One region of the Bartonella sp. AP150HLJHH genome, then DNA from elsewhere that is predicted to be linked to it. Evidence: predicted binding sites of a transcription regulator. Region 1 holds the regulator's gene; the other holds the start of a gene.

Region 1 (7,648 bases):
AATTAAATAACCTTAAAGGACGGGTACAGACACTTATAAGCATATACGCATACAAGTAAGATCATATGAGATTAACATCGTTTCGCTCGCTAACAAAGCAATACCGATTCATATTTAGTATATTTGCCATTTGAGCACATTATTTGTTTAGTAAAGCTCATGATGTTGCTGTTACCTATAAATTAATACGATCATACAGCCGCGTATCTCAAATAAATATTGGTTCAGTATTTTTTGCGATAACAGCTTTTATATGACAGAATAGGATAAAAGCATTGTGTATATCTATTTTTTGTAATCTCTGAAACAGACATACAACCACAACCTGATTGAGGGGAAATATAAAGGTATAAAGGTGAAAATCAGCGTTCTTTTTTACTTTCTCTTTTATTCAGCTTTACGGTTTTCAAAATTATCTAGAGTAATATCTTTTTAAATAATCAGAAATTGATGCATGGTTTCATGTTTATTTCTCTGGTTCTTTTAATGGTGCCACGATTTCATAAAGAAAAAATACATTATCGTATTATGCATTCACGTACTTGTTTTAAAGAAATTTTCTTAATGTTTGTCACATTTGTGCTACTACGGTGCTTATGAATGTTGTAATATAAAATCTATAATGCCTCCCCATCTTTATGTTTATGAAAAATAAAGTTAGAGCACCATACACTTTCTAGCTCAAAATATTACAATAGCTTTTAGCACTTAAGAGTGTTCATAAGAGGCCTTTTTACTCCTTTTTTATAGTTTTTATCCACATGCTTCTCTATTTTTAAGGTGTAAGCAAATGGCGATAACTAACTTGCTATAAATAGTTTTGAAATGAAAGAATCTCACAATATTCTAGTCTCACCTTGCTATGAAAAATGATAATAAGTATGTTGTTATAAAAATTTTAATTTGCGAGTTGGCTGATGATGTGATCAAGAACAATACGTCCTTTGGCTGTTGCTTTTAAGCGTTGGTTATCGACCATTTCTATCAATTCTTGGTGTTGTAACTCGATCAGTTTTTCCATAGGGATGCGTTTGGGACTTAAGGTTTCATAGCGTATAAGTTCTAAGCCTTCGCAAAGGCGTAATCCCATAAGGAGCATTTCATTTGCCTGTTGTTCAGTGGTTAAATGTTCCGTTTCAATACAGCCATGTCCTGTTGTTTCTACCAAATTAAGCCACTGTTCGGGATGCTTTTCATTTATTGTGACATAACGTTCGCGGTTTTCAAGGTGTGATGACAATGTTTTTGAACAGAAAGAGGAATGATTCGGTGTATGCTCAATGAAACGTCCATGTGCTCCTGGACCAAAGCCTGCATATTGGTGATAACGCCAATAAAGAAGATTGTGTGCTGATTCGGCACCGGGCATTGCATGGTTTGAGATTTCATAGGCAGGAAGTCCATGTAGTGCCGTTATTTCTTGAGTAAGATGATACAGATCTGCTGCTAGCTCTGATGGGGGAAGGATAAGTTTTCCTGCATCATGAAGGCGTTTAAAGGCGGTTCCTTCTTCGATCGTCAATTGATAAAGAGAAAGATGGTCTGCTGCCAAATCAATTGCTTGGGAAATTTCAGATTTCCATTCTTCGAGGGTTTGTTCGGGGCGGGCATAAATGAGATCAAAGGATAAACGTGGAAAAATTTGTCGTGCTAAAGCAATGGCACAAAGAGCTTGTTCCACATTATGGAGTCGGCCAAGTTTGCGCAATGCTTTATCATTGAGCGCTTGTATTCCTAGAGATAAGCGATTAACACCTGCCGCACGGTATCCACGAAAGCGCTCTGCTTCCACACTGGATGGATTAGCTTCTAATGTAATTTCAACTTTATCATCGACTACCCATTTTTTTGCAAGTGCTTGCAATAGGGCATCGACAGTTTGTGGCTCCATAAGAGAGGGGGTTCCTCCACCAATAAAAATACTTGTAATATGGCGTGGTCCTATTTTGTGGTATTGCGTTTCTATTTCGCGCTTAAAGGCGGTGACAAAACGTGGTTGATCAACACCATGGATGCGAACATGCGAATTAAAGTCACAATAAGGACATTTAGCTGCACAAAAGGGCCAATGAATGTAAATGCCGAAAGGTTCATTCATGAGAATGCTAAAAGGTTTTCTGCTAAAAGTTTGAAAGCACGTGCGCGATGTGAAAGAGGGGGAAGATCATTGCGTTTCCAGTTGTGTTTTTGTTCTGTTGACATTTCTCCAAAGGTATTTTCACATCCATCTGGTAAAAAAATAGGATCAAAACCAAAGCCTTTATCTCCCCGTGGAGGCCAAATGAACGTTCCTTCAACGCATCCACGGAAGTAATCTGCATGAGCATCAGGCCATGCAATGCAAATGACGGATATAAAACGGCATTTCCGTTGACTTTTTTCTCGTGCTCCGACTTTTTGGAGTTCATTTTCTATTTTTTTCATAGCTTTTGGAAAATTACGTGTACCATCGGCTTGAATTGCCCAATCAGCGGTATAAACGCCTGGCGCACCCTCCAATGCATCTACCTCTAAGCCTGAATCATCAGAGAGGGCAGGAAGTCCTGTTTTTTTTGCTGCTGAAAAAGCTTTAATATAAGCATTTTCTTCAAATGTTTTTCCCGTTTCTTTTGGTTCTGGCAAGCCTAGTTCTTTTGCCGATTGTATTATTAAACCGAAAGGCGTAATTAAAGTAGTGATTTCATGCAATTTTCCAGTGTTATGTGTAGCAATGACAAGTTTTTTATCTGCTATGCTTCTCATATAGATTTCTCCAAAAATGAAAGGGGAATTATTTTTGTGCTAAAAAACGGTTTAAATGCTCATATACACACATTCTGCTTGATTTCACATAATATGATTATTTTACACGTTTTATGATATTTTATTCCAATAAAATTTTTTATCTTGCACGAAGATAACCTTGCAAAGATAGGGAAGACATGTCTTTTTTATGATAGCATTTTATGGTAAACTTCCAATTTTCTGCTTGCTCTAAAGGGTGAAATTTTCTATTTACAGCGATTTTTAATCAATCTAGATTCTCTTGACAAGTCCCTACAGCAGACCACTTTACAGATCAATTCTTAATCTTAAATATTTCTCACACACTCTAACAAAAATATTTCCTGCGTAATTTATCAAGCATCACTCTGAAAGGTAGCATTTTACAGCTCAATAGGATAATATGTTTTTATACTACTTTAGACTATTTGACCAAACCTTGGCAAAACTTATATAAGAGATGAGGATTTTAAAAGTAGTGAAACAGTTGTGATGAAGCACAAAACTATTGATAATGAACTAAAATATCTTGATGAACGTTCGCGTGATATTTTTCGCCATATTGTTGAAGCTTATCTTAATGATGGTGAACCTGTAGGATCACGTAATCTTTCGCGGCTTTTACAACAGACATTATCGCCTGCGACGATTCGCAATGTGATGAGTGATCTTGAACATCTCGGTTTGATTTATGCACCACATGTTTCTGCGGGTCGAATGCCAACACAATCAGGTTTACGCTTTTTTGTTGATGCATTTATGGAAGCGGGTGATTTGCCAAACGAAGAGCGAGAAAATATTGAAATGCAAGTCAAAGAGGCTGGTCATGCACAATCGGTTGAACATTTTCTTGTTCAAGCAAGCCGAGTTCTTTCAGATCTTTCACGTGGGGCAGGGCTTGTTTTAGCAACAAAACAAGAAGGAACATTGAAACATATTGAATTTGTGCGCCTTGATAGGGAGCATGCTCTTGCCGTTTTGGTGACTCAACAAGGTGAAGTTGAAAATCGTATTGTTCATTTACCGGAAGGGGTTACTCATGCACAATTGACGGAAGCAACGAATTTTCTCAATGCCCATATCCAAGGGCGTACATTGAGTGAAGCTAAAGGGGAAATTGCCCGCTTATGCGCAGAAACACGGGCTGCACTTGATGATTTATCGCATCATCTTGTTGAAACGGGATTAGCTCTTTGGGGAGGAGAAGGTGCTGATCATAAAATACACCTCATTGTTCGCGGGCGTAGCAATTTACTTGAAGATGTGAAAGCAGAAGAAGATTTAGAACGATTACGCCATTTGTTTGATGATCTTGAAACGCGTGAAAGTATGGCACAACTTCTCGATTTAACGGATGAAGGTTCTGGGGTTAGAATTTTTATTGGTTCAGAAAATAAGTTATTTTCACTTTCTGGTTCTTCTTTAGTTGTAGCACCTTATCGTGATTCACAACAAAGAGTCATTGGTGCTTTAGGTGTTATTGGTCCTACACGGCTTAATTATGCAAGGATCGTGCCCATGGTTGATTATACAGCTCAACTTGTGTCACAGTTATTGCGTTAAAACGATGCAAGTAAGTATTTGTACTATAAAAGCTCATTGTATTATATAGTATTATATACATCGATACCCCTTGATTTTTGTCTGTAGAATTTCGATATCGAGAATAACGAATCTTATGAAGGAATAAAATTTTTATGTCTGATGAAAAAAACAAATTTACTGACGCTTCATTTGAAAATTGTGATTTAAAAAATCCAGCTGATCGTAATACACTTAAACAGGCAGCCGATGAATTTTTAAAAACACATAAAACAGAGGAACACGAAGTCGTTGAAACAGAAAGCAATGAGGTTAGTGATCTTTTAGCGTCTTTGCAGGATGAAAATAAAGAACTGAAAGATCAGCTTTTACGTCTTGTTGCAGATATGGAAAATCTTCGACGCCGTACTATGCGAGATGTGGCGGATGCAAGAGCTTATTCCATTGCTAATTTTGCACGGGATATGTTATCGGTTTCTGACAATCTCAATCGTGCTTTGGAAGCTATTCCAGAAGGTGCACGGGAGAGTGATGCTGGTTTGAAATCATTGGCAGAAGGCGTTGAAATGACTGAACGTGCCATGATGGCAGCATTAGAACGTCATGGGGTGCAAAAAATTCATCCAGAGGGGCAAAAATTTGATCCTCACTTTCATCAAGCGATGTTTGAAATTCCCAATGCTGATGTTCCAGATAATACTGTTCAACAAGTGGTTCAGGCAGGTTATATTATCGGGGAAAGGGTGTTACGTCCAGCTATAGTGGGTGTAGCCAAAGGAGGAGCAAAAGAAACTTCTGTTGAAGATGATTCGGCTTAAAACACATCAATAACAAACCTCTATCGTAAAATGCAGTATTCCCTGCAGTTTCATATATATAGGGTCTTTTCTCAAAGAGTTTTTAAAGGGTGTGACAAACACCCTTTTATTTTTGAAGTGGCCAATTTCCTTTTACAACATACACGGCATCGCTTGAGGGAAATGGCGATGAAAATAAAACAAAATGATCAACCTCAAAAGGAGGAAATGAAAAATTCCTTCGAAAGAACAGATAAGGAACAAGGTCTTCAGGTTTAGTATCAAGCAGTCGCGCAATAGTAATATGTGGAGTAAATTCTCTTTCATCAGGTGTTAGACCTAAATGGCTACGGATAGATTGCATCTTTTCGTGTAGAAGATTGAGAGCTTTACAAGGTTTAATGCGAATAACAAGAGAGGGGGCAGTATTTTCTGAACCAAAAATATCAAAACCATCTATTTGTAGCATAAAAGGAGAGAGCTTTATTGTGTCAAAGGCGTGCATAAGTATATCTGCGGTAGAACTTTCAACTTTGCCAAAAAAAGATAAGGTGACATGAAAATTTTGCGAATTAATCCACTGCGTATTTGGTAAGCCACTTTGCAACGACACAAGTTGTTGTGTTGTTTGTTGAGGAATTTGAAGGGCACTAAATAGACGACCCACAATATTACCTCTTTACAATGAAAAGATGCCACTCCAAGCACAATGATAGATAACGAGAGTGAGTTGTCTACCAAAGAACATAAGGCAATAGTATAGAAAAATAATGTTTAAAAAATGCTTACCATAATTATGAATATACACAGCTTATTTGTTTTAAGAAAATGGTTATGATATTGATAAGAATTGCGTTTTCAGGATCTGTATCACAATGATGTGCAATGGAAGATTACTTGTGTATTATAAAGGCTACAAAGTTAGCAGAAAATAAGAAAAGTTGATAGATTTTTGATGTGCGAAATTATTTTGACATTTATCTTTAGCCTAAAATAAAGCATACTTTAATACAAGGTAAAGAGTTCTCTTTTCTGTAAAAATTTAATTATATGATTAAGTCGGGGAATAGCCATAATACGCAAAACTATTCAAATTGGTCAAATAATGTTAGGAAAGGAAGAAAAAAATCGAGCATAACAAAATTATTATAAGCTTTTACATTTATGATAATTATGCCAATCTATAATGGATATGAATATTTGTATAAAAGCGGGAAGAGAAATTAAAATTCAAAATAATGATGGAAAGTTCCTATTTTCTAAGAATTATCATCTTTGTTTATGATGAAAAAGCACTAGTTTTCCTCTCCAAAGTTGTTATTGATGAGCTTTTCAAGAGCATTAAGAGCATCTGTTGCTTCTGGTCCTGAAACACGAATGGTGAGGTTGCAACCGGATGAAGCCGCTAGCATCATAAGTCCCATAATTGATGATCCGCCAACAATTTTCCCGTCCTTTTCAACTTCAACAGTAACATTAAAATTGTCAACAGTTTGTACAAATTTTGCAGAAGCACGTGCATGTAACCCACGTTTATTACAGATATTGAAATGACGACTTATACATGGGAGGGTATCTTTGGAAAACATTGGTATTTTATTATCCGCTATAAAATCATACTTGGTACATTAATATATTTACGCCCTGCTTCTTGTGCTATTCTTAACGCGTCTGATAATGAAATATCAGGACATTTGCGAATAGAAATCAGTTTAATAAGCATGGGCAAATTAACACCCGCAATCATTTCAACGCGTCCTTTTTCAATAGCAGGAATAGCTATATTTGATGGTGTTCCACCGAACACATCTGTTAATATGATGACGCCATGATCCGTATCTGTATCGGTTACTGCGGCTATAATATCACCTCGGCGCTGATCTATATCGTCATCGGGATAAACGCATATTGTTGCGAACTTTTCTTGTACTCCAACAACATGTTCCACGGCATGTAAAAATTCGACAGCCAGCTCACCGTGCGTTACAAGCACGAGTCCAATCATTTACGCAAACTCCTGTTAACTAATAAGACCCAACCATAGTTGGTGGGAAAGACATTGTACAAGGCTTTATCTTGCTGCCAAGAAAAATTTGCAAAAAAAAGGCAAAAATTGTGATTTTTTTATCTTTAGAAAAAAATTAGACAGATTTTTGCCATATTTTTCTAAACAAAAATGCTTCAATAGCTTGACAAATGGCTGTACAATCGGCTTCACGAAGAGAGGGAAGTTTTAAAAGAGGAATGTGCAAATTTTCAAATTGAAAAGTTTTATTTGTGGAAAAACGTTCATATTCCGGACCGAGAAAAATAACACAATCGATAGTTGTGTGCTTTTCAAATTCTATCATATAAAGACCAACGCCACGAATCTCGATGCCGCCCTCTAAATTATCAGGAGTGTATCCGTGAAGCTTTCCATTTTCCGCACGCAACATTGTATAATCATCACTGATAAGCTTCGCTTCACGTTTTGACCACTCAGCGCGGTCAAGCAAAGAAAGGGTGATGGTTGATTTTCCTGATCCGGATGGACCTATAATTAA
Region 2 (7,648 bases), on a different contig from region 1:
TGAAAAACATGAAAAGCATAAAAAAAACGGGCACAGAAGGCCCGTTTCTTTATTACTTCTATGAAATAAGAGCTTAGAAATCCATTCCGCCCATTCCACCCATTCCGCCAGCAGGCATCGGAGGCATTGGTGTATCTTTCTTTGGAACTTCAGCAACCATTGCTTCTGTTGTGATCAGAAGGCTCGCAATTGAAGCCGCATTCTGAAGAGCAGAGCGCACAACTTTCACAGGATCAACAATTCCCAAAGCAATCAAATCACCGAATTCACCAGTTGCGGTATTGTAACCATAAGTGTCAGCATTATTTTCCAGCACTTTGCCCACAATAATAGCGGCTTCTTCACCAGCATTGCTTGCAATCTGGCGCGCTGGTGCTTGTAGAGCACGACGAACGATACTAATACCAGCTTCTTGGTCAGGATTACTTCCCTTAACGGTCAACGCATTTGCTGCACGCAACAATGCGGTACCACCACCAGCAACAATACCTTCTTCAACAGCAGCACGTGTTGCATTCAAAGCATCATCAACACGGTCTTTCTTTTCTTTCACTTCAACTTCTGTTGCACCACCCACACGGATAACAGCAACACCACCAGCGAGTTTAGCAAGTCTTTCTTGCAATTTTTCACGGTCATAGTCAGAAGTTGTTTCTTCAATCTGAGCCTTGATTTGATTGACGCGAGCAGTAATTTCAGCCTTTTGTCCAGCACCATCAATAATGGTGGTGTTTTCTTTAGAAATATTCACTTTCTTTGCACGTCCAAGCATATCCAAAGTGACATTTTCAAGTTTAATGCCCACATCTTCAGAAATAACCTGTCCGGATGTCAAGATAGCGATATCCTCTAACATTGCTTTACGACGGTCACCAAATCCAGGAGCTTTTACAGCAGCAATTTTCAAACCACCACGCAATTTGTTGACAACGAGCGTTGCCAAAGCTTCACCTTCCACATCTTCAGCAATAATGAGAAGTGGTTTTCCAGACTGAACAACAGCTTCAAGCACAGGAAGAAGAGATTGCAAATTAGACAATTTCTTTTCGTGAATGAGAATGTAAGGATCATCAAGATCAGCGACCATTTTCTCAGCATTTGTGACAAAATAAGGGGAAAGATACCCACGGTCAAATTGCATTCCTTCAACGACTTCTAATTCCGTTTCAGCGGTTTTAGCTTCTTCAACGGTAATGACGCCTTCATTGCCCACTTTTTCCATAGCATCAGCGATCATTTTACCGATTTCAGCAGCGCCATTAGCGGAAATTGTTCCCACCTGTGCAATTTCTGCTGAAGTTTGAATTTTTTTTGCTTTTTTGAAGAGGTTTGCCACCACTTCTTCAACAGCAGCATCAATCCCACGTTTAAGATCCATTGGGTTCATGCCCGCAGCAACAGCTTTAACACCTTCTTGCACAATAGCTTGTCCTAAAACAGTTGCTGTTGTTGTTCCATCACCAGCGATATCATTGGTTTTAGAAGCAACTTCGCGCAACATTTGTGCACCCATATTTTCGAACTTATCTTCCAGTTCGATTTCCTTTGCAACGGATACACCATCTTTTGTGATACGAGGCGCACCGAATGATTTATCAATCACCACATTGCGACCTTTAGGGCCGAGTGTCACCTTAACAGCATTAGCAAGGATGTCGACACCGCGCAACAAACGCTCACGCGCTTCACGGCCAAATTTGACTTCTTTAGCAGCCATTTAATTTCTCCTTGGAGTTTTCTCAAAATAGTACACAATGAAAAACTAAGTGCTTCAATTAGCCCATAATTCCCATAATGTCAGATTCTTTCATGATGAGGAGGTCTTCCCCATTAATCTTGACTTCAGTTCCAGACCATTTTCCAAACAAAATACGGTCTCCTGTTTTGACTTCTAAAGGCACGCGCTTTCCGTTATCATCGAGAGCGCCATTGCCAACAGCAATCACTTCGCCTTCTTGGGGTTTTTCTTTTGCTGTATCAGGGATGATAATCCCACCAGCCGTTTTATTTTCAGATTCAACCCGACGGACAACGACACGGTCGTGAAGTGGGCGGAATTGTATATTAGCCATGTTTTAAATCCTTAAAACTGAACATAATTGAATTAATCTTAAAAGTTCTTGCTAGCACTCTCAAATTACGAGTGCTAGCATGTGTTAGATATAAAATCGGCATCTCTCAATGTCAAGAATAGCCATAAAAATAATTTCTCTAAATGAAGCTTCAAAGTCTTGCCTCTTATTGCACTTTCGCGTTATCTATCTTTTTTGAGAACCCGTGAACAAAAAAGGATCTTATCATGGTTGAAACACGTCAGGAAACGGATAGCTTTGGAACGATTTCGGTACGTCAAGATCGTTATTGGGGCGCACAAACTGAACGTTCTCTGCATAATTTTAATATTGGCAGTGAAAAGCAGCCTCTTGCCATCATCTATGCCTTAGTCCTTGTCAAAAAAGCAGCAGCGATTGTAAATATGGGCAAAGGAAAACTACCAGAAAATATTGGAAAAGCAATTATTGCCGCCGCTGATGAAGTGCTTGCTGGCGATTTTGATACGCATTTTCCACTGTCCGTCTGGCAAACAGGTTCTGGCACACAAAGCAATATGAATGTCAATGAAGTCATTGCTAATCGTGCTAGTAAGATTTTGGGAGGAAAACTTGGAAGCAAAAAACCAGTTCATCCCAATGACCATGTCAACATGAGCCAATCATCGAACGATTCCTTTCCCACGGCGCTTCACATTGCCACCACGTTGCAAACACGCCAACACTTACTGCCAATCCTTGAAGCTCTTATTGCGACATTAAAACAAAAAGAGCAAGAATTTGCAGATATCATTAAAATCGGCCGCACCCATACGCAAGATGCAACCCCTTTAACCTTAGGGCAAGAATTTTCAGGCTATCGTGCCGCATTAGAAGCCAATTTTCAGCGTATTGAAAATGCTCTAACCGATGTCCAAATGCTTGCTCAAGGTGGTACGGCTGTTGGCACAGGGCTGAATGCGCCAAAAGGTTTTGACGTTGCTTTTGCGCAAACAGTGAGCACTCTCACAGAAATAACGTTCCAAACTGCCAGCAATAAATTTGAAGCACTTGCCCATCATGGTGCCCTTGCGCATTTCCACGGGAGCTTGAATGCTCTCGCTGCTGATCTGTTTAAAATTGCCAATGACATTCGGTTTTTAGGCTCTGGTCCACGTTCCGGTTTAGGGGAACTCAGTCTTCCTGAAAATGAACCCGGATCTTCTATTATGCCCGGCAAAGTCAACCCCACGCAATGTGAAGCCTTAACCATGGTCGCATGCCAAGTTTTTGGTAATCACACCAGCGTAACCTTTGCCGCAAGCCAAGGACATTTTGAACTCAACGTTTATAAACCTGTTATTGGCTATAACGTTTTACAATCAATTACCCTTCTTGGTGATTGCATGCGTTCTTTTGATATGCATTGCATTCAAGGATTACGGGCCAATCGTGTTCATATTCACTCACTCATGGAGCGCTCACTCATGTTAGTCACAGCTCTTGCACCAGAAATTGGCTATGAAAAAGCTGCTGAAATTGCCAAAGCAGCGCATAAAAATGATACAACTTTGCGCACCGAAGCATTAAAAGCAGGTGTTTTTGTAGAGGATTATGACCGATTAGTTGATCCTAAAAAGATGATTGCTCCCCAATAAACAACCCACTAAAAAAGATGCAAACATCTTAAAACAAATCTTTCTGTCAAAAGATCGGGGTGTAAACACCCCGATGATGACCGATAACAATTACCCACAGCGTTCATTTTAGGCTCTGATCCGCATTTATGCTATGGGTGTTTTTGTTGCTTATATTGTACTTAAAAGGCACAACGGTTTTGCAAAGGCATGGATAGTCATAGCTCAACACCCAATGGCTATACTGGCAGAAAGTGATTTAAATGGATATGACCTTAAGGTGTTTTTCATTCTAGCTTCGCGTTTTGATTTTGAAAATCTATTAGCTATCAACCAAACAGAATGAGCTCAAAAAAAATCGGTATTAATAGACATAATTTCAATCAAAGTATAAAAAGATTAATGAATTCATCGTAGTTACGCTTTACAATGTTATCATTATTGATAACATTGGGTAGATAACTCTTATCTCAATGAGATAATGTGTTTATTTATAATGATAATCTAGCGTTATCCATATTGAACGAGAATCCTAAATACCGTAAGATTTTCTCATTTTAAATCGGTCCCATGTTGCATCAATCAAAATCACTGACTTGCACATCACAAACGCAATGAATGTATGAATAGAAATTGTATCCGATAAGGACTACAAACGCCTCTAATGAACCACCTCAAGTGCCAAGGACTGTCACAACGGACAAAGGGGCCTCTTGTCACAACATTGTGGAGAGGACTGTCACAACAACCCCACGAACTGGCAAATATAGTAATGGTACCGGCGTGCTCCTTTATGAAGCGTAAAAGAGATGCTCAATAGATTTATTATTATATCATTCACAATCGCTGTCATGAAATGGGTTTAGGAACATTGAGAAATGTCTCTTTTATGAAGCGTGAAGATGGGGGTGCTCAATAGAGGAACAGCTGTTGGAACAAAATTCAATGCACCGAAAGGTTTTGACCTTTGCTGAAACAATCCGCCCTCTGACGGGGATATCCTTGACAACTCGCAAGAAATTGGAGGCTTTTGCCCATTATAGCGCCCTCACCCATTTCCACAAAAACCTGAATGGTACGCGCTAATCTCTTTAAAATCGCCAACGACTTTCAGTTTTTAGGCTCTCATCCACGTTCTGGCTTTAAGTGAACGGAACGGAGAGTTTATCCGTTTTACATGGCGCATAAGAAACCTCATGAGACTTGAGATTCTCGCACTTTACTCCTTCTTATTCTTCGTATTCCATTCAATCAATCAAAACTATTCGCTTGGATTATCATAAGCAAAAGTGGCATATAGATAAAAAAGAAATAAAGTCGCTCATCCCCTCAAGTGCTCAAAAGGCTATCGCAATACAAAGCTATGCAATATCAGAAACGAGCAAAGAATATGATGGTGCCAATATGCATTTTTTACGATCAATTGAATATGTAAGCACATTGATGTCAATCATAATGGATAATACATTTAATAACAAAAAGTGTTTTAATATATATAAAATAATGTTTTTTTAATAAGTAAAAAGCTTATTTACTATACTATAATTTTTTCTAAAACACAGAGAACACTGAAGGCGTATAAAAAAATCCTGAAAAATCAATATAAACCCAGCATAATAGCATGAAAACAAGTTTTAAGAACGCTTAAATATGGATAATTATAGAGTTTTTGAGTGTTTTAGTTTTCATAATGATATTAAGTATAGATTTTTTTAACCAATTTGTATATAATACGATTTGTATCTGAAATAAATTGGGGACGTTTTTATGAAAACAAAATGTTTAGTTGCACTATCTATTTTCACCTTCATTACCGCTTCAACAGCGCAAGCAGCAGATACGGTAATCTTTAAGCAATCAGAACCGAAGGTTTCATTGCAAGATGTTTCATCGTCACGTATTTCACCGGTTACTGTTTCTGCGCCTTTTTCTTGGTCTGGTTTTTATTTTGGAGGACAAATTGGATATTTTTCCAATAAAAATACTCTAAATTACGCACAAGAAGCCAGGGACGGAAAATGGGCTTTGGTTGATAGAGATTTATCACCGAAACTATCAGGATTGAGAGCAGGTTTGTATGCAGGTTCTAATATTGATCTGGGAGATCTTGTTTTCAGTTTTGATACCGACATGGTCTGGTCTGGGAGGAAAAGCACCCAAACAGACAATGGAAAGAAAATTCTAGATGAATCAAACTCCATTAACATTGCCTTTAAAAAAGCTGGGATTCCTATCATAAAACCTGCAGCTCAGGGTGAAACGATATCCAACTATGGTGACATTGTTGTTAGCAGTGTAACATTGAAAGAAACGTGGTCTGGTGCCACGCGCGCGCGCATTGGTTTTGCTTCCCATCGTCTTATGCCTTATATTGCAGGGGGTATAGCCTATAGACAGATGCAATATATCATGTCACTTTTATCAAAATCGCAAGAAGATTCGACAATTTTTGCTTCTGGCAATGTGTTAGATGAGACAAAAACAATGTTTGGTTACACTGTTGGTGGTGGTTTTGATCTTGCAATGACAGATAATATCATTATGCGGACAGAATATCGTTATTCAGATTTTTTTAAAAAGAAATTTGCAAACGATAACCTTAAAATCTCTTCTCAAACGCATGATGTTCGCTTTGGTATCGCTTATAAATTCTAAGTTTTGTAGAAAAATTGAACGATTAAAAAACCCTGTTAAAAACGGGGTTTTTTAATGCCCCTTTCCCCCTAAAAAGACGTAGATTCTAAAAACCTGTACTAAACTTTAAACAAATAGTCACGAAACAATAAAGCCTCTCCCTCTCTTAAAGCAAGCTCCTATCCTCTCAGCCTTTCATGTAATGCCTTTGGAATATAAAGCTTTACCATCATACCACTGGGCGCCATCGTAAAATAAATGAGAGCCGTTATTTAAGAGATATTTCTTTAAAATAAATATAGATATTGTGCATCAATTGCAGTTTTATAAGATGATGTTGACTTGGCCTCCCCGCTCTTAAAGGATAAAGATTCTAAAAACCCATTTTTAAACACCCATTTTTAAACACCATGTCCGTTTATAAAAGCACAAAAACCCTTGGAGACTCTTGGGGGATATTGGGCGGGCTTCTTTGGGCTCCTCCTCATGGAATGCCCTTAAATCTCAAGCAAGACAAACACTGAAGAATATCCAACACACACCGAAAAAAATACTGTAACGTTTCAAGGAAGTATGCCCTATATGACCACACTTCAAACGACAGTATTTTACCGCTATTGTATGCCAGAGTGGAGAGAGGATATTGCGGTTCTCTGTTTATGTAATTTCTATAACGGGGAGACAGCTTCATTTAGGGAGCACATGAAGTTGTCAAGGTAAAAACCAATTTCCAATCTTACCATTTCCCTCTGCTTTACGACTTTCAAAAGCCTCTAAAGCATAATCTTTTAAGCCTCTCATGCTCCTGTCTTTTAAAGAGAGGAGATTACACATTGCCCCATGTTTTTGTTTCTCACATATCTTTTTGGCGATCACGCCCCTCATGTCATACGACAACGCTTCAAACCAAACACACTCAAATCCAAGATACTTGGATTGCCAATTCACATGCGTGTTTTAAAGAAACAGCTCTCAAAACCCTCAAGCCCATTTTGCGACAGCACCTACAAGAATATAAAATCTATAGAGCACCATCTCTACACTTCATAAAAATGCAAGCTGGCACCATCCATCATATACTTTACCTCCAATGATGCCCTTGAAACGGCATAAGAGGCATTTTTATTCATTTTTTGTAAAATTTCACTCCACGCGAGAGCTCATCTAGCTTGTAACGTACGAGCGACATGATTTTGGTTGATTTACTATAAGCAGACTTGAAATGAGAGAATCCTACGGTATTCGAGGTTTTTCATTCAACATGCAAAACATTGAACACGGTCTATAAATCCCACGTTTTATAACCCCCATGTTTTATAAAACAACGTGATGCGCCATAATAGGATA

What was found. The regulator HrcA, encoded in region 1, represses chaperone genes, less so after heat shock. The targets are predictions, from matches to a motif close to GTTAGCACTCNCNNNNNGNGAGTGCTAAC.
Region 2: groES (co-chaperone GroES) is a predicted target of HrcA. The motif match lies at 2,123-2,151, and genes of this name have one in related genera.

Annotation. Positions count from the first base shown of each region.
Region 1 covers NZ_JBHIQC010000001.1:188,794-196,441, forward strand. Annotated here, with positions in the region: gene hemW (radical SAM family heme chaperone HemW) at 899-2,098, opposite strand; gene rdgB (RdgB/HAM1 family non-canonical purine NTP pyrophosphatase) at 2,095-2,742, opposite strand; gene hrcA (heat-inducible transcriptional repressor HrcA) at 3,256-4,326, shown strand; gene grpE (nucleotide exchange factor GrpE) at 4,461-5,123, shown strand; gene thpR (RNA 2',3'-cyclic phosphodiesterase) at 5,230-5,769, opposite strand; gene ACFING_RS00745 (HPr family phosphocarrier protein) at 6,398-6,691, opposite strand; gene ACFING_RS00750 (PTS sugar transporter subunit IIA) at 6,709-7,107, opposite strand; gene ACFING_RS00755 (HPr kinase/phosphatase C-terminal domain-containing protein) at 7,244-7,648, opposite strand, start outside.
Region 2 covers NZ_JBHIQC010000008.1:70,138-77,785, forward strand. Annotated here, with positions in the region: gene groL (chaperonin GroEL) at 74-1,717, opposite strand; gene groES (co-chaperone GroES) at 1,776-2,072, opposite strand; gene fumC (class II fumarate hydratase) at 2,300-3,688, shown strand; partial or broken gene ACFING_RS05115 (lyase family protein) at 4,588-4,808, shown strand; gene ACFING_RS05120 (outer membrane protein) at 5,435-6,322, shown strand.